DNA from 3 places in the Alkalihalobacterium sp. APHAB7 genome. Region 3 is predicted to be linked to each of the others. Evidence: a T-box and tRNA genes for the amino acid it is inferred to sense, from the RefSeq annotation. Region 3 holds a T-box; the other regions hold tRNA genes.

Region 1 (7,064 bases), on a different contig from region 3:
TCGAGAAAATCTACGATGATTTAGCTCAGTTACAAGATTTCTCACTGAATGATGATTTTACGATGATGGTGATACGAAGAAAGGTTTAAAAAATCTAATGAGTGGTAAATAAATGGAGAAGGATTTTCTCAGGAGGGGTATTATGAATTTAGAAATACGTCAAGAAACTAAGGGAAACTTGCACTTATTACACTTATCAGGAGAGGTTGATGCTTTTACAGCACCGAAATTAAGAGAGGTATTGCTACCGCTAACTGAGCAAAGTGGTATGAAAGTTATTGTGGACTTATCTGATGTAGAGTATATCGATAGTACAGGGCTTGGAATTTTTATTGGTGCATTAAAATCCACGCATAATTATAACAGCCACATCCAACTTCAAGGTTTATCTAGCCGTTTGCAAAGACTATTTAAAATTACAGGTTTGGATGAAGTGATAGATATTGAAGATCAAGAAAAGGAGGGAATGCAATGACCCGTCAAAGTGATCGCATCGAGATGAAAGTTCCTGCAAAACCAGAGTATGTAGGAGTCATCCGTTTGACTGTTTCTGGAATTGCAAATCGAATTGGTTACACCTACGATGATATTGAAGATATAAAAATTGCTGTTGCAGAAGCATGTACGAACGTTGTAGAGCACGCTTATGAAGGGGATGGGTGTATATCAGTGACCTTTCATGTATATAGTGATCGATTAGAAGTAGTTGTGGCAGATAGTGGAGAAAGTTTTGATATAGAAGGCATAAGAGATAAGTTAGGACCGATTGATGCAAGCCAGCCTATCAATGAGTTAAAAGAAGGAGGGCTGGGTCTCTTTCTCATTAACACTTTAATGGATAAGGTGGAGATGAGTGAAAAAGATGGTGTTATTTTAATGATGACGAAGTACTTAGGAAGAGATGGGGTGGAACGATATGTCGACGAAACCTCAGCAACGACCCAATAGTAAAGATGATGTAATTTCATGGATTAAGCAGTATCAAGAAGGTGAATCGAAAGAGGCGCAGACAAAACTAGTTGACCATTATAAGCCGCTAGTTCAAACCTTGTCTCGAAAGTTTGCGAAGGGTCCAGAACATGCAGAAGACCTCTATCAGGTCGGTATGTTAGGTCTGCTTGGGGCAATTAGACGATTTGATCCTAGTGTCGGAAAGAGTTTTGAATCCTTTGCTGTTCCTACTGTCATTGGTGAAATAAAAAGGTATATTCGCGATAAAACGTGGAGTGTTCATGTTCCCAGGAGAATTAAAGAATTAGGTCCTAAAATTAAAAAGGCTGTTGATCAATTAACAAATGAATTACAACGTTCTCCAAAAGTTGAGGAAATCGCTGAACTCATTAATGTTTCTGTGGAAGAGGTTTTAGAAGCAATGGAAATGGGCAGAAGTTATCAGGCGCTATCTGTTGACCGGCCGATTGAAGCTGATCAAGAAGGTGGAGAAGCCACGCTATTAGATCTCGTTGGTCGCCCGGAAAAAGGGTACGAGCAAACCGATCAACAAATTCTTTTAGAAAAAGCGTTTCTTGTTTTAAGTGAACGTGAGAGGCAGATCTTACAGCTCACCTATTATGAAAACCTAAGTCAAAAAGAGACTGGAGAGCAATTAGGGATTTCTCAAATGCATGTATCTAGACTACAACGGCGGGCGCTGCAAAAGCTTCGTGAAACGATTGATGTTAAACCGACTGAGTGCTTAAAATGATCGAATTTGAAAAAAAACAACATGTGAGTATTTCAGCTTATCAGAGACCGAAAAATGGAAATGTACTTTGCGGGGATTCCTATGTCGTTGTAGAAAAAGAAAATTATGTAGTCTGTGCTGTTTCTGACGGATTAGGCAGCGGTGAACAAGCCTATGCTTCATCTGTTACTGTAATGAATGTCATTAGACAGAACCATCATGAAGATGTAAAGAAAATAGTTGAGCTATGTAATAAAAGTCTAGTCTCAAAGCGAGGAGTTGTATTAACTGTTGTCAAGTTTGATCGGAAAGATAGGAAGGTCCACTATAGTAACATTGGGAATGTTGGCTTTTTGTTTTATTCTTCCAAAGGACAAATGATCAGACCGATGCCTTATCGCGGCTTTTTATCGGGACGAAAAATCAACGTTAAAACTGAGAGTTTTCCTTACGACCCTGGTAGTGTATTTGTTATTTTTTCAGATGGAGTTAAGTTGAGTGGTTTAAAGCGTGAGAACTTAACAGATATGCGTTCGCAGGAAGAGGCGGATCGGTTTATTGAAAAACATGTGAGTGCAGTTGATGATGACCTGACGCTTCTCGTTGGACAATTACATTAATGGCTTTAGGAGTCTGACTACATTCATATGGTCAGGCTCCTTTTTGAACTGTTAGAACGTTTGACTATTTTACAAGGGACTATGATAAGGAGGGAAGGTGGGCTTTGGTGGTCTTTGTTTTAGGCTCTTCTTGAACAGCGTGAAGGAAAAGGTCCAAAAGCAACAAAGTATACGAAATCAGCTTTGTTTTAAAACAGGTTATTCAATAAGAGGATTGGGGAGTGGTTTGTCGAAGGTTATTATGGAGAGTCGACTTTTAAGCATAATTTAATATAATAGAAGAAATGCTAACATGGCAAGTTGTGTATAGAGGAGAGATGAACTTGAGTAATCCGGAACAACGTCAACAAATGATGATGAAAATAGGTAAAGAATTAAATTTACCAACTAAAACTGTTCAGCAAGTAATCCAATTAATAGAAGAAGGGAATACCGTTCCTTTCATTGCGCGATACCGAAAAGAACTTACAGGCGGAATTGATGAGGTTCAAATACGATCGATCACTGAAACATGGCAGTATGCAGTGAACTTAAGTGAAAGAAAAGGCGAGGTCATTCGTCTTATTGATGAGCAAGGAAAACTAACAGATGAATTAAAGACAGCGATCGAAAAAGCAGAAAAGCTCCAAGAAGTAGAAGATTTGTATCGGCCATATAAACAAAAGCGCCGTACAAAAGCAACGGTAGCGAAAGAGAAAGGTCTTGAACCGTTAGCGGGTTGGTTATTCTCCTTGCCAAAATCGGCGGCTGTTGAGGTAGAAGCCCAAAAGTATATTTCCGAAGAACATGAAGTACTTTCAATTGAAGACGCACTTCAAGGGGCTAAAGATATTATCGCTGAGTGGGTTTCTGATGATGCTGACGTACGTAAGCACATTAGAGAGTTAGCTTTTAGAGAAGGTATTATCTCTACGAAAGTAAAAGATGCTGAAAAAGATGAAAAAGGCATTTATGAGATGTACTATGAGTATGAGGAGCCCCTGAGGCGAGTCGTACCACACCGTATTCTCGCTATAAATCGTGGGGAAAAAGAAGAAATTTTACGTGTTGGAGTTACATTCCCTGTGCCAAAAATTGAAACGTATATGCATAGAAACTACATAAAAAACAATAATTCAAGTGCTGTGCCTTATGTAACTGAGGCAATTGAAGACGGGTATAAGCGGTTAATTGAACCTTCAATAGAGCGCGAGATACGTAATGAACTAACAACTAAAGCGGAAGAACAGGCGATACATATTTTTTCAGAGAACTTAAAAAATCTATTACTTCAAGCACCCATTAAAGATCACACGGTACTAGGTGTCGATCCAGCTTACCGAACGGGTTGTAAGTTAGGTGTAGTAGATGATACAGGTAAAGTTCTAGATATTACAGTGATTTACCCAACTCCGCCTCATAATAAGGTAGAAGAAGCTAAGAAAGTCGTGAATCGTTTAATTGAGCAGCACAATATTGATGTTATTGCGATTGGAAACGGAACAGCATCAAGAGAAACGGAACAATTTATTGCGGATATAATCAAAGAAAACAAATTACCGATTTCTTATTTAATCGTTAATGAGGCTGGAGCGAGTGTGTATTCGGCTTCTGAGCTTGGGCGCGAAGAGTTCCCGGATTTACAAGTCGAAGAACGGAGTGCAGTATCAATTGCACGGCGGTTACAAGATCCGTTAGCTGAGCTAGTTAAAATAGACCCTAAATCTGTAGGTGTTGGTCAATATCAGCATGACGTTTCTCAGAAAAGGTTGGCGGAATCCTTAGGGTTTGTTGTGGAGACGGCAGTAAACCGTGTAGGTGTCAATGTAAATACAGCATCATCCTCATTGCTTCAATATGTAGCAGGTTTATCAAAGGTGGTTGCTAATAATGTGGTCAAGAAGCGAAATGAAGAAGGGAAATTTACTTCTCGTCAACAATTAAAGAAAGTACCTAGACTTGGTGATAAAACGTATGAACAGTGTATCGGGTTCTTAAGAATTCCAGAAGGGAAGAACCCATTAGATAATACAGCAATTCACCCGGAGTCATATACGGAAACAAAAAGGTTACTTGAAGCGGTTGGAGCCAGTATGGAAGAGCTAGGTACAGACGCCTTAAAAGAAAAACTTCAACAAATTTCATTATCGGAAATGGCGCATACGTTAGAAATTGGGGAACCGACCTTAAAAGATATCATTGATGCACTTATTCGTCCGGGACGTGACCCGCGTGATGATTTAGCCAAGCCATTATTGAAAAAAGGTGTATTAGCACTTGAAGATTTGCAAAAAGGAATGGAATTACAGGGGACAGTAAGAAACGTAGTTGATTTCGGTGCATTTATAGACGTGGGTGTAAAACAAGATGGCCTTGTCCATATTTCTAAATTAAGTAATCGATTTGTAAAGCATCCACTAGAAGTTGTAGCAGTTGGAGAGGTTGTTACCGTCTGGGTTGATGATGTTGACTTTAAAAAGCAAAGAGTTGCTTTGACGATGCTTGAACCTGAAAAGCAAATAAATGAATAAAAGAACAGAGGCTGACTTTGTCAGCCTCTCTCTTAATTAATTGCTTTTTTCAATTGCAGTATTTCTTTTGTAATTTGTCCTTTGATAATAGAACCAACACTGGTTGAGTAATTTAATTTGGTATCGATTTTTTTGAAAGAAAGCGACTTTTAGTTGCTTTCTTAGCCAGTAGGGCATAAGCTAGCAGCTCCTTAATCATTTATGTTACTATGATTAGTATATGTATAACAGTTTGTCAAAGTTGATAGAAATTTGAAAGTAATTTATTTAAAGGAGAAAAAAGATCGTGAAGCAAGAAGAGTTGCAATCCATCGTTGAGGAAGTATCCTTAGCGTATTTTAAGCGTCCCTTTGTCCATCAAGCACGATTTAATCATCGCCTGAGAACAACAGGCGGACGATACTTGCTGCATACCCATGACATTGAAATCAATCCTAAACAGTATGAAGCCTTTGGCCAAGAAGAGCTCATCTCCATTATTAAACATGAATTATGTCATTATCACCTTCACATACAAAAGAAAGGCTATCAACATAAAGATAAAGACTTTAAAGATTTATTAAAGCAAGTAGGTGGAGCTAGATACTGTAAAGCACTCTCTAATGAAAAAACTTACTCTAAGAAACGGTATATTATTCAATGTACAAGTTGTTTTTTAAAGTACACTAGAAAAAGAAAGTTTGACCTTTCGCGATATGCTTGTGGTAAGTGTGGCGGGAAATTAAGGATGATAAAAATGGATGTTGACCACTAAATTATTCTGTGATATATTATAGAGGTCGCTGCAAGACAGCTTGTCTAAGTAGTTGCGATAATTTTCTAGATGAACTTGACATCATGAATGAAATCATGTAAAATAGTTCAAGTCCAATAATCATTCCACAGTAGCTCAGTTGGTAGAGCAATCGGCTGTTAACCGATCGGTCGCAGGTTCGAGTCCTGCCTGTGGAGCCAGTGGAGAAGTACTCAAGTGGCTGAAGAGGTGCCCCTGCTAAGGGTATAGGTCGGGTAACCGGCGCGAGGGTTCAAATCCCTCCTTCTCCGCCAGTCATATTGGCCCGTTGGTCAAGCGGTTAAGACACCGCCCTTTCACGGCGGTAACACGGGTTCGAATCCCGTACGGGTCACCAATATTATATTAGAAGTTTAGAAGTTCTGCATGGAGGATTAGCTCAGCTGGGAGAGCACCTGCCTTACAAGCAGGGGGTCGGCGGTTCGAGCCCGTCATCCTCCACCATATTTAATTAGCTGTAACAATTTTGTGTTGTTGAGCATTTAATAAATTTGTAGCGGTTTGTGGTCCCGTGGTGTAGCGGTTAACATGCCTGCCTGTCACGCAGGAGATCGCGGGTTCGATTCCCGTCGGGACCGCCATTTTTTAATTTTAAAAGATAAACTAAGCGGGTGTGGCGGAATTGGCAGACGCGCTAGACTTAGGATCTAGTGTCTTTGACGTGGGGGTTCGAGTCCCTTCACCCGCACCAATGTGCGAATTATAAAGCGGTCGTGGCGGAATGGCAGACGCGCTAGCTTGAGGGGCTAGTGGGGGCAACCCCGTGGAGGTTCGAGTCCTCTCGGCCGCACCAACATATATAACATATATTAAAATAGAAGCGCCCTTAGCTCAGCTGGATAGAGTGTTTGACTACGAATCAAAAGGTCGGGAGTTCGAATCTCTCAGGGCGCGCCATGATATACGGGAAGTGGCTCAGCTTGGTAGAGCACCTGGTTTGGGACCAGGGGGTCGCAGGTTCAAATCCTGTCTTCCCGACCATCATATGCGGGTGTAGTTTAATGGTAAAACCTCAGCCTTCCAAGCTGATGTCGTGGGTTCGATTCCCATCACCCGCTCCATTTTATTTTTTGGGCCTATAGCTCAGCTGGTTAGAGCGCACGCCTGATAAGCGTGAGGTCGGTGGTTCGAGTCCACTTAGGCCCACCAGAAAAAAGTTTTTAAAAAGTGTTGACTTCATTTGAATATTATTATAATATAAGGGAGTCGCTTTTAAGACATCAATAAAAGTTCTTTGAAAACTGAACAAAAAGCCAAGCGAAATAAATGAGATACATGATGTCTCGTCAATGTTTTAAAAAACGTCACGTTTGTGACAATGAGCTATATCAAACACTTTTATGGAGAGTTTGATCCTGGCTCAGGACGAACGCTGGCGGCGTGCCTAATACATGCAAGTCGAGCGGACATCATAAGAGCTTGCTCTTATGATGTTAGCGGCGGACGGGTGAGTAACA
Region 2 (7,064 bases), on a different contig from region 3:
TGGGGGCTTCCCCCTGTGAGAGTAGGACGTCGCTAGGCTTATTTTATTTATATTTTAATGGGGCCTTAGCTCAGCTGGGAGAGCGCCTGCCTTGCACGCAGGAGGTCAGCGGTTCGATCCCGCTAGGCTCCACCATTAATTTTGCGGAGGAATACCCAAGTCCGGCTGAAGGGATCGGTCTTGAAAACCGACAGGCGGGTTAAACCGCGCGGGGGTTCGAATCCCTCTTCCTCCGCCATATCTTTTCAATATTTCATATTGCCGCGGGGGGGAGCAACAAGCAAAGCTTCGTGAATTAGCAACAAGTTGTTCCGACGCATTTTACCTCTTTGAAATACGAGAAGAGGAAGGAACAGTCAAGACAACTACGAAGCAAAACATCATCCGTATACTTTCATATTATCGCGGGGTGGAGCAGTCTGGTAGCTCGTCGGGCTCATAACCCGAAGGTCATAGGTTCAAATCCTATCCCCGCAACCAAAAAAATTATCGCATCTACTTCAAATTACTACTAGAAAATTATATAAATAGTGCTTGAAGAGTGCAACCAAAAGTGGTCCCGTGGTGTAGCGGTTAACATGCCTGCCTGTCACGCAGGAGATCGCGGGTTCGATTCCCGTCGGGACCGCCATAAGTTGGAGGGGTAGCGAAGTGGCTAAACGCGGCGGACTGTAAATCCGCTCCCTGAGGGTTCGGCGGTTCGAATCCGTCCCCCTCCACCATTTTTAACTTTACATGGCGGTTGTGGCGAAGTGGTTAACGCACCGGATTGTGATTCCGGCATTCGTGGGTTCAATTCCCATCAGCCGCCCCATTTTTTAATAATAAAATTTTTATTGGGCTATAGCCAAGCGGTAAGGCAACGGACTTTGACTCCGTCATGCGTAGGTTCGAATCCTGCTAGCCCAGCCATATTGCGGAAGTAGTTCAGTGGTAGAACATCACCTTGCCAAGGTGAGGGTCGCGGGTTCGAGTCCCGTCTTCCGCTCCATAACGAAATGTTATTTCCGGGAAGTGGCTCAGCTTGGTAGAGCACCTGGTTTGGGACCAGGGGGTCGCAGGTTCAAATCCTGTCTTCCCGACCATCTCATATAAAGCAAATATTCTGCGGGTGTAGTTTAATGGTAAAACCTCAGCCTTCCAAGCTGATGTCGTGGGTTCGATTCCCATCACCCGCTCCATTTATTTTATGGGCCTATAGCTCAGCTGGTTAGAGCGCACGCCTGATAAGCGTGAGGTCGGTGGTTCGAGTCCACTTAGGCCCACCATAAGTAAGGAGAAGTACTCAAGTGGCTGAAGAGGTGCCCCTGCTAAGGGTATAGGTCGGGTAACCGGCGCGAGGGTTCAAATCCCTCCTTCTCCGCCATTGTCATCTGGCCCGTTGGTCAAGCGGTTAAGACACCGCCCTTTCACGGCGGTAACACGGGTTCGAATCCCGTACGGGTCACCATTTTTAGAAGTTAGTAGTTAGTGACTAGGGGAAAATTTCAAACCCAACTAACCTCTAACAACAAAATGCTAAATGAAATAAACTTCAGGAGCCATTAGCTCAGTTGGTAGAGCATCTGACTTTTAATCAGAGGGTCGAAGGTTCGAGTCCTTCATGGCTCACCATTTATTTGCGGGTGTGGCGGAATTGGCAGACGCGCTAGACTTAGGATCTAGTGTCTTTGACGTGGGGGTTCGAGTCCCTTCACCCGCACCACTACATAGGAAAATTCTTAGATCTCAAGTTTAAACTTGAGATTTTTTTGTTTTTTAAAGATATGTTAATTTTATGTAATTATAGGGACTTTTAAATCAACTTATTGTATTATCAATTTAGAAATTTATAAGGAGTGATGTCGGCTACAGAATTGAAGACCAGTCAGTACCTGCCTCTATGCTTTCCCTTTTATCAAAATTCCCCTGGATTAAGACATTTAACTTACCATCCCTTATCATTAGTTCATTTGCATGTTACTAATAACTTAGTTTAGGAGTGCGTTGTCTATGAAAAAGTGGCTTAAATTACAAAAAGGTTTTACCTTAATCGAAATGCTTATTGTTTTAATGATCATTTCTATCCTACTGCTAATCGCTGTACCGAATATGACGAAAAATACTGATGTTGCTAATAAGAAAGGGTGTGATGCAACAATTGACCTGCTTCAAGCACAGGTTGGTGCTTATACGATTGAGGTAGGAAGCCCTCCTGCAAGTATTGATGACTTAAAAGATTATGCTAGTAATATATCTTGTCCGGACAAATCTAAGCTAAAGCTCGAAAATGGTAAAGTAGTAAGAGAATGAAATTAAATGAACAACAAGGCTACACGCTAATTGAACTCCTTCTTGTACTAACAATCATTTCCGTTGTCAGTTCTATTACACTGATCTCTCTTAACTCCACTTATTCCTCATATGAAAGAAAAGTTCTGCTCTCTCAACTCGAAAACGATTTGTATTATGCCCAGCAACTTGCGATATCTAATGGTGTCCATGCTGTTTTTTACTTCAATTCTGAACGTAACTGCTATGGTATCAGACAAAATAATCAAATTGTTTATGAACAAACAATTAATGTCGATGTTTCCTTTGAACGTGGTTCTTTAGGAATCACTGATGTCAGGTTCCTTTCTAACGGAAATATAAGTAAAGCTGGAACTTTATTTATGTATGTAGGAAGCCAACGGTATATGATTGTTTTTCATATAGGGAAGGGGCGATTTTATATTGAAGAGAGATAAAGGCTTTTCATTACTAGAAGTTATTGCTTCTATTTTCATATTTTCGATCCTGTCTCTTTCAGTTTTTCCTGCTTTTATAAAAGTTTATGATGAACGAATAACAATTCGTCAAGAAAGTTTCGCTAATGAAATGATAAATGAAACTATTCAACGTTGGTTATTTGAAAATCAATTACCAAATGGAGTGTTTGAAAAAGGGGAGACCATGTATCATTGGTCAGTGCTTCAAGTGACTGAAAGAAAGCTAAAAGTGTGTCTTTCCTGGTCGAGTAAAAATGGACGTGATTATGAAAAATGCGGATATGCCAAAAAACAAATCAAAGAGGATTTACATTAATTGAAGTTATCATCGCTTTTACCATTTTATTAATCATTGCCTCTATTTTCCCTCTCGTTATCAAAAGTATTCCTATCCTCCCTACTCCAACTGAACAACCTCATAAGCTACAAGTTGAATTATTTTTCAACCAATTTAGTATGGAAATAAGAGAAGCAAGTGAAATTGAAGTCACGGGTGATACACTTAGGCTTCGTAAACCAGATGGTGCAGTTATTTCGATTGAAAAGTATGGAAAACTGATTCGAAGGAGAGTTAATTATCAAGGACACGATGTATTTTTACGTCATGTATCTTCTGTGTCTTATCAATTAGTTCCTCATGGTGTCGTAGTATCAATAGTTGATACAAATGGAAAAAAGTATAAGCGAAGGTTTTCTTTCGTATGTTGTTTGGAGGTTAATAGTTGAAGAAAAATGGGCAAAAGGGTTTTATTCTTCCTATGACTTTAATTCTCTGTTTACTTTTATCTTTAGCTCTCATGCATGTATTGGATGTGTACCTGACGGAAAAAAAGTTCTATGCGGAACAAGAAGAGATTTTTCTCCTAGAGTCCTTACTGCAGATGGCTGCGGTTGATATAGTTGATGATTTAACAACCAATCGACTTTCTGATTCAGGTGCTTTTAATTATGAAAAAGGTGCAGCCGTATATTGGATTTTAGAAGAGACCCATGATACATTAAACATACAACTTAAAGTTAGGACAGAAAAGGAAAAGCAAAGAGTCGTTCGACTTCTACTAGACAAAGAAAAAATGAGGGTGAAGGAATGGATAGAGTATACGATGGGGTAAACATTATCTTTTTAACCGGATTTATGGGGGCAGGAAAATCAACAATTGGAAAAGTATTGGCTAAAAAATTAAATTATAAACTACTAGATACAGATGAAAAGATTGAAGCCATACAACGTAAAAGTATTGCAATGATATTCCAGGAAGAAGGCGAAGGGGCCTTTCGTTCATATGAAACTGATGTGTTAGAAAAGTTACCAATTGAAAATACGGTTGTAACAACAGGGGGTGGTATCGTTGTCAACGAAGTAAACCGAAAGATTATGCGAGAAAAAGGGAGTATTTTTTATTTGCATTGTGACATAGAGGAAGTTCTAGAAAGAACAAAAGGAGATACTACAAGACCACTATTGCAAAATAAATCAAAAGAACAGGTAAGTGAGTTGTTTTTGCAAAGAATGCCTTTTTACGAAGACGCTGATTATAAAATTGATACTACCCTTTTATCTATTACTGAAATTGTAGATAAGATTCTTTTGATCATGAATGATTCTCTCTCAAAGTGACAATAATAATATTAAATGTATGTTCGGGAGTGGGATCAAATGTCTTCATTTAATGATTATGTAAAATTTGTTACTCAACAATTTGTTTCTTATGTCGATCGCCCGAAAGAAGAGCGAATCGCATTGAGAAGGCAGAGGAAAGAAGCCAGGCCACCTATACAATATCAAATGTTCGGTATGTTACCTTTAGCTTTATCAATGATATTAAAAAAAAATCGAAATCGGAAAAAATAATAGCGTTTAACGATGATGGCTCAATCCATTGTGTTTGACTCTCAACCGATATTTTATCTTGTAATCAAAATTAGCAGGTTGAGTGTAAGCAATAATTGGGTCATCTTTTTCATGTTTTTTTGACAAAAAACTACAAATTATGAAAATTGATTTGAATGTTTATTGAATTGTATTATAATGGTACAAGACATGAAGAGGGAGTGACGTAATTTGGAGCAACAAACACTTAAGATAACCAGCGTTTTATCTGATCCAACTCGGTTTTCTATATATCAATATGTTACGAAACGACACGGTGATGTTACAGTTCAGGAAATAGCGGACCAGTTTAACATTCATGCCAATGTGGCTCGTTTACATTTAACTAAATTAGAAGATGTAAATATGGTAGTTTCAGAGACAAAGAAGACAGGCAAAGGTGGTAGACCAAGTCGTTTTTACAGATTATCAGATGAAGTCATTAGCCTTCAGTTTCCATATCGAGACTATCAGCGTCTAGCTGAGATGTGTCTAGAGACATTAGCTAGCTTTGGAGACGAGGGAGTAGAAGCATTAAAGAATATTGGTTATAAGTTTGGGATGGAATCGGCGAAAACATTTATAGCTCGCGTCAATCGTAGTATTGAAGATATTAGCGATGAAGAAAAAATTAAGCTTATTGAGCAAATAGCTTCAAATCAAGGACTAAATCCTGAAATAACTTACAATCAGGAAGAAAAGCAAGTAAATTTTAGCATTTATAATTGTACTTTTAAAGAGGCGATTAGGGAACACTCAGTTCCATTATGTTCTATGCACTATTCTCTATTACTCGGTATATTTGAGTTTTTCTTTGGGAAAGTTATACTCAAAGAAGAGCAATCCATGAAAAATGAAGGATGCATTGCTTGTTCCTATACAACAATTATTCTATAAGAGGATGTTCAAAAAGTCCGGGAAAAATCTCTGTTAGTAGATGATCATCGACTAAGCCCTCCAGTCCTGTGGGAATGTCGAAGTCACCACATCCTGTGGAAGCTCGTTGGTTTGTTGCTGCGTTCCTCACGTATTAATAGCATACGCTGCGGTACTCGCAACTGCACCGCCTCGAACTTCTTGGATCTTTTTGTCCTCCGTTTTGAACACGCAATATAAAAGTAATTATAGAAAGACACGATATAGACAAGGATAAGTCATTTACAAGCAAATTAGTTGTCATATATAATTGTAGTGTGCTGTATTTTTTTATGATATGATTAGCATAGACATGTGCTATTGTTGATCAATGGATTAAGACATAGAGAAGGAGGGGACAGGAATGGATCGTATGTTTCGTGTTTTAGGCTTCTGGACAGGTATTTTTGCAATACTTTTCTTCGTTGGAAGTATGTATAACATGGCGTTATTGTTTTTTGCACAAACAGGAGCTTTCGTTGCATTAAGCTATTTAAATTTATCAGAGCGAGTGTACATTTACCTTTTTGGTGCATACTTAACTGTTTTCTTTGTAGGTTTTACGTGGTATTCGCATTTCCTACTTGTACCAGGCTTTGGAAATCACTAATATGTAACTTCAGTTTACATACTGAAGAGGCTGACACTTATGAGTCAGCCTCTTTTTCAGCTTTTAAGAAAGACAGGCTTTCGGTCACTGTAAGTGATTTTGCTTGAAAAATAACATGAAACGCTTTACTCATTCCATCCGTAATAAGAGAACGTATCGCTCGATTTTGTTTACTTATTTCTGAAAATGGATTAGGATCGTAGTTTTCTTGTAAATAGTTAAGAATTCCTGCTTGGAGTAAAAACTGATCTTGAGTTGCAACGAGCTGTGTCTCCAGCCCATGCTCTTTACCAATCTTAATAAAAGGGTCCAACTGGATATGAGTCGTTAAATCCATATCACTCGGATAGAGTAAGGGGTCGTCAATCATTTGATGCTGATAGTAGCCCCTTAAACTACCATCCCCACGTTCAGGGTGTTGCCACTCTTCGTTCCAATAGCCATAATCAATTGTGAAGATGGCCCCTTTAACTAGAGATCGACTAATTTTTTCAATCCATTGCTGCATCGCTAACGGAATTTCGATTCGTTGATTGTTATTTAGCTTTGGTCCATATGTTTCTATCCACATTTGAATTTCTTTATTTTCAAGTGGTGCCTTCACTTCCATTAATTCCTCTAAATCATTTACTGTAATAAAAACTTCGTAAATAACATTATTTTGTTTTTCTATAACATGTACGGGAAATGCGTCAATTAATTCATTCGAAAATACAATTCCTTCAAAAACGTCTATATTCATATGTTCAATAGAGGGAGAGTAGTGAACGTTGTTAAATTCTCCTAGTAACTCTTTTTGCATCGTAATGTGATAAGGACTTTCCTCAATTAAGTAATACGAGAGTGCTTCATATGATTCTGGATATTTTGCTTTCCATTCTTTTAATAAGTCATAAGAAAAGCGACCTGTTCCTCCACC
Region 3 (7,064 bases):
GAATTATTGTGTGGGAAAATAAGTTTGCTAAAGAAGGTTTAACGTTTGATGATGTATTGCTTGTTCCACAAAAGTCGGAAATTCTTCCTAAAGATGTATCAGTGCAAACACAACTAACACCAAAGTTAAAGCTTAATATGCCCATTATCAGTGCTGGAATGGACACTGTAACTGAAGCGAGTATGGCTATTGCAATTGCTCGTGAAGGTGGACTTGGAATTATACATAAAAACATGTCCATTGAAGAACAAGCTGAGCAAGTTGACCGAGTGAAACGCTCTGAAAGTGGAGTTATTACGAATCCATTTTACTTAACACCGGATCGTCAAGTGTTCGATGCAGAACATTTAATGGGTAAGTATCGTATTTCTGGTGTACCAATTGTGAATGAAAACCAAAAATTAGTCGGTATATTAACAAACCGTGACTTACGATTTATTGAAGACTATTCGATTCAAATTGATGATGTTATGACAAAAGAAGATCTTGTTACCGCTCCTGTAGGAACAACATTACAAGAAGCAGAAAAGATTTTACAAAAGTATAAAATTGAAAAGCTCCCTCTTGTAGATGATGAAGGGATCTTAAAAGGTCTTATTACAATTAAAGACATCGAAAAGGTAATTGAGTTCCCTAATTCAGCGAAAGACAGCCAAGGAAGACTAGTCGTGGGAGCTGCTGTCGGGGTTACTGCAGACACGATGATCCGCGTTAAAGCTCTTGTGGAAGCTGGAGTAGATATTATTGTTATCGATACTGCGCATGGTCACTCAAAAGGCGTATTAGAAAAAGTGCGTGAAGTTCGGAATGAGTATCCTGATCTTGATATCGTAGCAGGAAATGTCGCTACCGCTGAAGCTACTCGTGATTTAATTGAAGCAGGAGCTAGTGTTGTAAAAGTCGGAATTGGGCCAGGTTCAATATGTACTACTCGTATTATTGCTGGAATTGGAGTACCTCAAGTGACTGCTGTATATGACTGTGCAACAGAAGCGAGGAAACATGGCGTGTCAATCATTGCTGATGGTGGTATCAAGTTTTCAGGTGATATTGTTAAAGCTCTAGCTGCAGGTGGACATGCCGTTATGTTAGGAAGTCTTTTAGCTGGGGTTTCTGAAAGTCCAGGAGAGCGTGAAATCTACCAAGGACGTCAGTTTAAAGTGTACAGAGGTATGGGTTCAATTGGTGCAATGGAAAAAGGGAGTAAAGACCGTTATTTCCAAGAAAATAATCAAAAATTAGTCCCAGAAGGTATTGAAGGCCGTATTCCTTATAAAGGACCTTTGACAGATACTATTCATCAATTAATTGGTGGAATTAGAGCTGGAATGGGGTATTGCGGGACGAAGACAATAACTGAGTTACGAGATAATGGTCAATTTATCCGTATTACAGGTGCCGGTTTAAGAGAGAGCCACCCTCATGATGTTCAAATTACGAAAGAAGCCCCAAATTACTCGGTTCAGTCATAGACAAATTGTTCAAAACCCTTAACATATCTGTAATAGATAGGTAATTTACCTATCTATTTTTTTATGATTAGATATGTTACAATACCGATTGTGTAATGAATAAAGAGGAGTGGTTGTTCATGTTTTTTAAATATAAAAAAGTAGTGTCCTATACGCTGCTTTGTGCAATTGCATTTGTAACTTTCTTTAGTTCGATCCAAAAAGTTGAGGCGAACATAGATTTAATAGCTGAATCTGCTATTTTAGTAGATGCTAATACGGGGAAAGTATTAATGGAAAAAAATGCTGATGTTATGTTACCACCAGCAAGTATGTCAAAGATGATGACGGAATATCTCGTTTTAGAGGCAATTCATAGTGGCTCTATTGCTTGGGATCAAACGGTTCCAGTTAGAAGCTTTATTAGAAATATGTCACACCAAGAAGGATCTTCAAATGTTTTATTAGATACAGAAACTGCTTATACTGTTCGAGAATTGTACGAAGCAATGGCAATTGAATCTGGAAATGCTGCAACGATTGCATTAGCAGAATTGATTGCGGGCGGTTCGTATGAGAGGTTTGTTGAACGTATGAATGAAAAAGCAGCAGAATTGGAACTTGGAGAGTATAGGTTTGTAAATTCTACAGGTTTACCTAATCGTTTTTATGGAGGGCAGCATGTTGCAGGGGCAGAAAATGACGAAAATCGTTTATCAGCCCGTGCAACTGCAAAGCTGGCCTTTCACTTAATTAATGATTTTCCTGAAATGTTAGATACAGCAAGTATTCCGATGAAGAGATTTCAAGGTGATGTGTTAACTGATGTTGATGTAGAAAATTGTTTAGAAGATTGGACATGTATGAAGAACTGGAATGACATGCTTCCTGGTTTAAAGCATGATTACCAAGGCATGTTAGGACTGAAAACGGGAACTACTAACGAGGCAGGGTTTTGTTTTACTGGGGTGGCCGAACGCAATGGTATTACTTTGATTTCAGTTGTAATGCGTTTAAAGAATTCGGATGAAAGGTTTATGGAGACACAACGCCTTTTAGATTATGGATTTAATAACTTCGTGCACCATGAAGTACATCTTGAAGATTTATTTGAAGAAGGTGTTGCGACGATCCCAGTAGTAAATGGAAAAGCACGTGAAGTGAAAATTTCAGTAAGTGAACCTTTGAAAGTTTTAATTAAATCAGGTGATGAAGAAGCTTTTCAACCTCTCCTAGAAATAGACCCTGCTTTAATGACAGATGACGGTGAATTAAAGGCACCAATTGAACAAGGTGAAGTGATCGGTACATTGTCTGCAGTATATAAAGGTGAAATTGAGTATGGCCACCTTTTCGGTCATGAATTAACTCATGAAATCGTTTTTGTTGAAACAGCAGAAGATGTGGAACGTGCAGGCTTCTTTAGCAGAGGAATGCGCGGGATTGGCGGTTTTTTCTCGAATGTATGGACGAGTGTTGCTGATACAGTAAAAGGTTGGTTTAACTAAATCCAACCTTCTTTATCTCTTTCATTTGCTTTACTTTAGAAAAGTGGTACAATAATTACTGAAAATTTATTATATTGTGCGCGTGTTGCTAGGTAGAATTACATAGCTACGATATACAACAACACGAAAAGCTTTAGAGAATCGTATAGGAGGAATTACTAATGGTACAAACGGGAACAGATCGTGTAAAACGTGGAATGGCAGAAATGCAAAAAGGCGGCGTCATTATGGACGTTATTAATGCAGAGCAAGCAAAAATAGCTGAAGCAGCTGGTGCAGTTGCGGTAATGGCATTAGAACGTGTACCTGCAGATATTCGTGCAGCAGGTGGAGTATCTCGTATGGCTGACCCAACAATTGTTGAAGAAGTAATGGGTGCAGTTTCTATTCCAGTAATGGCAAAGTGCCGTATCGGTCATATTGTTGAAGCTCGTATATTAGAAGCTCTAGGAGTAGACTATATTGATGAAAGTGAAGTTTTAACTCCTGCGGATGAAGTATATCACTTAAACAAAAACGAGTATACTGTACCTTTCGTATGTGGAGCTCGTGATATCGGTGAAGCATCTCGTCGTATTGGTGAAGGCGCAGCAATGCTTCGTACAAAAGGTGAGCCAGGAACAGGGAACATTGTAGAAGCTGTTCGTCACATGCGTATGATACAGTCACAAATCCGCAAGATTATTTCTATGTCAACAGACGAGTTAATGACAGAAGCTAAAAATACGGGCGCGCCTTATGAAGTTTTAGTTCAGATTCAAAAAGAAGGTAAATTACCTGTCGTTAACTTTGCAGCAGGTGGAATTGCAACTCCTGCAGATGCTGCATTAATGATGCAGTTAGGCGCAGACGGAGTTTTCGTTGGTTCAGGGATCTTCAAGTCAGATAATCCTGAAAAGTTTGCTCGTGCAATCGTTAGAGCAACAACACACTTCCAAGATTATGCGTTAATTGCTGAACTTTCTAAAGATTTAGGATCAGCTATGAAAGGGATTGAAATTTCATCTTTAAATCCTTCAGAGCGTATGCAAGAGCGCGGCTGGTAATTCCAACTGTTACTTGTAGAAAGGAAACTTTACTATGATTAAAATTGGAGTGCTTGCTCTTCAAGGTGCGGTACGAGAACATGTGAAATGTTTAGCTGCTCCTGATGTAGAAACTGTCATTATTAAAAAGGTTGAGCAATTAGAAGATATTGATGGTCTTGTTTTTCCAGGTGGAGAAAGTACGACGATGCGCAGGTTAATTGACGAATATGGTTTTTTTGAAGCTTTAAAGGAATTTGGAGAAAAAGGAAAACCAGTCTTCGGAACATGTGCGGGTCTTATACTAATGTCTAAACATATTGTTGGACAACCTGAAGGACATTTAGGATTTATGGATATGACGGTGCAAAGAAATGCATTTGGAAGACAACGGGAAAGCTTTGAAACAGATTTAATCGTTACAGGGATTGGTGATGATGTCCGTGCCGTTTTTATTCGTGCACCGCTCATCGTGGATGTTGACGAAAATGTAGAAATCCTTTCAAAGTTTAATGAAGAAATTGTTGTTGCAAGACAAGGGCATTATTTAGCCTGTTCGTTCCATCCTGAATTAACAGATGATCATCGTTTTCACCAATACTTCGTAGACATCGTACGTGAAAGACTAAGTTCAAAAGTACAAGCTTAACCATATATTTATTTAAAGCGTCGAAGGGATCTAGTAGTAATCATATTTTGTCATCAGAGAGTCGGTGGTTGGTGCGAACCGATCAAATGTGGTTGTGAATTCTGCCCCCTGAGTGAAATGTCAAAGGAAACTCCTGAAGCATTTCCGGTAACAGCCGTTAACTGTTTAAGAGGCATTCATGATTTATGGTGTAATGTAGTCATGGTTGCAAAAAGGGTGGCAACGCGGGTGCTCTCGTCCCTTATATTTAGGGACGGGGGCTTTTTGCGTTCTCTAATAAGTTTTATGAAGAGAGAAAAAAATTTTAAATGTCTCTTGAGTTTCTTACCCATAGGTATATACTTTCAAAAAATAAGGAAATAGTGAATAATGGAATTAGAATAGAAATGTCGTGGGAGGTTAAATGATGCTGGATATTAAGTTATTACGAAAAGACTTTGATGGTATTAAGAAAAAATTAGAAATGCGCGGTGAGGAATTATCAGGTATTGATCAATTTCAAGAACTGGATGAAAAAAGAAGAGCTATTATCGTAGAAGTTGAGGAGTTGAAAAGTAAGAGAAATGCCGTATCACAACAAGTTGCTCTATTAAAACGTGAGAAAAAGGATGCGGAACATCTTATTTTAGAAATGCGTAATGTATCTGATCAGGTGAAGACACTTGATGAACAATTACGTACAATTGAGGAACAACTAGATTATTTATTATTAACCATTCCTAATGTCCCTCATGAGTCAGTACCTGTTGGTAATAGTGAAGATGATAATGTAGAAGCGAGACAATGGGGAGAGAAACCAAACTTTTCATTTGAGCCAAAGCCTCATTGGGACCTAGCAACAGATTTAGATATATTAGACTTTGAACGAGCAGCAAAGGTGACTGGAAGTCGTTTTGTATTTTATAAAGGACTTGGAGCAAGATTAGAACGTGCTTTGTTAAACTTCATGATGGATTTACATGACGATGAACATGGGTACGAAGAGATTTTACCACCATATATGGTAAATCGTTCAAGCATGATTGGAACAGGACAATTGCCAAAGTTTGAAGAAGATGCCTTTAAAATTCGTGAAGAAGATTATTTCTTAATTCCAACAGCTGAAGTTCCTGTTACCAATTTACATCGAGATGAAATTCTTTCTGTTGACCAGTTACCAATTGCCTACACTGCATTTAGTGCATGCTTCCGTTCAGAAGCTGGTTCTGCAGGTCGAGATACACGAGGACTGATTCGTCAGCACCAGTTTAATAAAGTAGAACTTGTACGGTTTGTGAAACCGGATGACTCTTATGATGAATTAGAAAAGCTAACAGGACATGCTGAAAAAGTTTTACAACTATTAAAACTTCCATATCGTGTGATGAGCATGTGTACGGCTGACCTTGGGTTTACAGCTGCCAAAAAGTATGATTTAGAAGTTTGGATACCAAGCTACGGGACGTACCGAGAGATTTCTTCTTGCAGTAATTTCGAGGACTTCCAAGCTAGACGAGCAAATATCCGCTTTAAAAGAGACGCAAAAGGGAAAACTGAGTTTGTTCATACATTAAATGGGTCTGGATTAGCATTAGGTCGAACAGTTGCAGCGATCTTGGAAAACTACCAACAAGAAGATGGCAGTGTTATCATTCCAGAAGTGCTTCGTCCTTATATGAGGAACAAAACAGTAATAAAAGCAAAATAAAGTAAATTTTAGGTCAAGCTATAGTAAAGCTTGGCCTTTTTTCTTTACAAAATTTTTAAGTAAGTTTTATTAGAAAAGCACCATAAATAGGAATACGAATTACAAGTTTTGCATATTCGTAAAAAAAAACGAGTGTTTTTTCTAATTTCGAAATAGAACTTTTTTCAAAAATTAGTTTTTGTAAGGGCTTTCAATCGCTTGCTATTACTAGTTTGTTAGATTTTTTACTATAAAAATCTTTAAAAATGAAAAAACGAATATTGCAATTGTATACGATATTACTTATAATGAGCATATTGAATTAAAAGTTTTTACGAAATTTACAGAAATATTAATTTAATAGTGTAGATTTTCGTAAAGATTTTTAAGTGGACTTATTTGAAATCGTAAAGTGATGTGGTAGCATGAGTAAATTAGATACTATGGATTTTGCTATATTAGGATATTTACAGGAAAATGGCAAAAGATCTTATACTGAGATTGCTAAATTGTTGGACGTAAGTGAAGGCACAATTCGAACAAGAATTAACCGCATGCTAAAAGAAAATGTGTTTGAGTTTGTAATTCATACTAACCCAAATAAAGTAGGTTTAAACGTTCAAGCGATTATTGGCATTTCAACCAAGTTGGGAAGTCAGGAAAAGATTGCAGATCAACTAAATCAATATTCAGAAGTACGCTTTGTCGGTGCCTTCTCAGGAAGACACGATTTAATCATACAAGCTTACTTTAAAAATAACGAAG

The links. A T-box is a leader RNA that pairs with one kind of tRNA and senses whether it is charged. The one in region 3 lies ahead of serS (serine--tRNA ligase), so its partner is inferred to be a tRNA-Ser.
Region 1: it has a tRNA-Ser gene. The T-box ahead of serS (serine--tRNA ligase) is inferred to sense a tRNA for this amino acid. The anticodon was not compared.
Region 2: it has a tRNA-Ser gene. The T-box ahead of serS (serine--tRNA ligase) is inferred to sense a tRNA for this amino acid. The anticodon was not compared.

The regions. Positions count from the first base shown of each region.
Region 1 is NZ_JBLWFS010000029.1:103-7,166, reverse strand. It holds gene ACNSTQ_RS19730 (PP2C family protein-serine/threonine phosphatase) at 1-89, shown strand, start outside; gene ACNSTQ_RS19725 (STAS domain-containing protein) at 143-475, shown strand; gene rsbW (anti-sigma B factor RsbW) at 472-948, shown strand; gene sigB (RNA polymerase sigma factor SigB) at 917-1,705, shown strand; gene ACNSTQ_RS19710 (PP2C family serine/threonine-protein phosphatase) at 1,702-2,304, shown strand; gene ACNSTQ_RS19705 (Tex family protein) at 2,658-4,814, shown strand; gene cmpA (cortex morphogenetic protein CmpA) at 4,851-4,991, opposite strand; gene ACNSTQ_RS19695 (SprT family protein) at 5,101-5,568, shown strand; tRNA gene ACNSTQ_RS19690 (tRNA-Asn) at 5,693-5,768, shown strand; tRNA gene ACNSTQ_RS19685 (tRNA-Ser) at 5,771-5,861, shown strand; tRNA gene ACNSTQ_RS19680 (tRNA-Glu) at 5,870-5,944, shown strand; tRNA gene ACNSTQ_RS19675 (tRNA-Val) at 5,976-6,051, shown strand; tRNA gene ACNSTQ_RS19670 (tRNA-Asp) at 6,113-6,188, shown strand; tRNA gene ACNSTQ_RS19665 (tRNA-Leu) at 6,215-6,298, shown strand; tRNA gene ACNSTQ_RS19660 (tRNA-Leu) at 6,315-6,400, shown strand; tRNA gene ACNSTQ_RS19655 (tRNA-Arg) at 6,428-6,504, shown strand; tRNA gene ACNSTQ_RS19650 (tRNA-Pro) at 6,512-6,588, shown strand; tRNA gene ACNSTQ_RS19645 (tRNA-Gly) at 6,595-6,668, shown strand; tRNA gene ACNSTQ_RS19640 (tRNA-Ile) at 6,680-6,756, shown strand; partial or broken rRNA gene ACNSTQ_RS19635 (16S ribosomal RNA) at 6,945-7,064, shown strand, end outside.
Region 2 is NZ_JBLWFS010000007.1:86-7,149, forward strand. It holds rRNA gene rrf (5S ribosomal RNA) at 1-38, shown strand, start outside; tRNA gene ACNSTQ_RS08870 (tRNA-Ala) at 60-135, shown strand; tRNA gene ACNSTQ_RS08875 (tRNA-Ser) at 146-238, shown strand; tRNA gene ACNSTQ_RS08880 (tRNA-Met) at 404-480, shown strand; tRNA gene ACNSTQ_RS08885 (tRNA-Asp) at 556-631, shown strand; tRNA gene ACNSTQ_RS08890 (tRNA-Tyr) at 638-722, shown strand; tRNA gene ACNSTQ_RS08895 (tRNA-His) at 739-814, shown strand; tRNA gene ACNSTQ_RS08900 (tRNA-Gln) at 838-912, shown strand; tRNA gene ACNSTQ_RS08905 (tRNA-Gly) at 917-991, shown strand; tRNA gene ACNSTQ_RS08910 (tRNA-Pro) at 1,009-1,085, shown strand; tRNA gene ACNSTQ_RS08915 (tRNA-Gly) at 1,108-1,181, shown strand; tRNA gene ACNSTQ_RS08920 (tRNA-Ile) at 1,192-1,268, shown strand; tRNA gene ACNSTQ_RS08925 (tRNA-Ser) at 1,276-1,366, shown strand; tRNA gene ACNSTQ_RS08930 (tRNA-Glu) at 1,376-1,450, shown strand; tRNA gene ACNSTQ_RS08935 (tRNA-Lys) at 1,539-1,614, shown strand; tRNA gene ACNSTQ_RS08940 (tRNA-Leu) at 1,622-1,705, shown strand; gene comGC (competence type IV pilus major pilin ComGC) at 1,993-2,292, shown strand; gene comGD (competence type IV pilus minor pilin ComGD) at 2,289-2,729, shown strand; gene ACNSTQ_RS08955 (type II secretion system protein) at 2,716-3,066, shown strand; gene comGF (competence type IV pilus minor pilin ComGF) at 3,024-3,476, shown strand; gene comGG (competence type IV pilus minor pilin ComGG) at 3,473-3,862, shown strand; gene ACNSTQ_RS08970 (shikimate kinase) at 3,838-4,368, shown strand; gene ACNSTQ_RS08975 (YqzE family protein) at 4,408-4,602, shown strand; gene ACNSTQ_RS08980 (helix-turn-helix transcriptional regulator) at 4,813-5,517, shown strand; gene ACNSTQ_RS08985 (DUF2626 domain-containing protein) at 5,900-6,145, shown strand; gene ACNSTQ_RS08990 (class I SAM-dependent methyltransferase) at 6,183-7,064, opposite strand, start outside.
Region 3 is NZ_JBLWFS010000043.1:10,900-17,963, reverse strand. It holds gene guaB (IMP dehydrogenase) at 9-1,472, shown strand; gene ACNSTQ_RS22145 (D-alanyl-D-alanine carboxypeptidase family protein) at 1,592-2,959, shown strand; gene pdxS (pyridoxal 5'-phosphate synthase lyase subunit PdxS) at 3,121-4,005, shown strand; gene pdxT (pyridoxal 5'-phosphate synthase glutaminase subunit PdxT) at 4,040-4,633, shown strand; T-box leader at 4,645-4,878, shown strand; gene serS (serine--tRNA ligase) at 5,040-6,320, shown strand; gene ACNSTQ_RS22125 (Lrp/AsnC family transcriptional regulator) at 6,725-7,064, shown strand, end outside.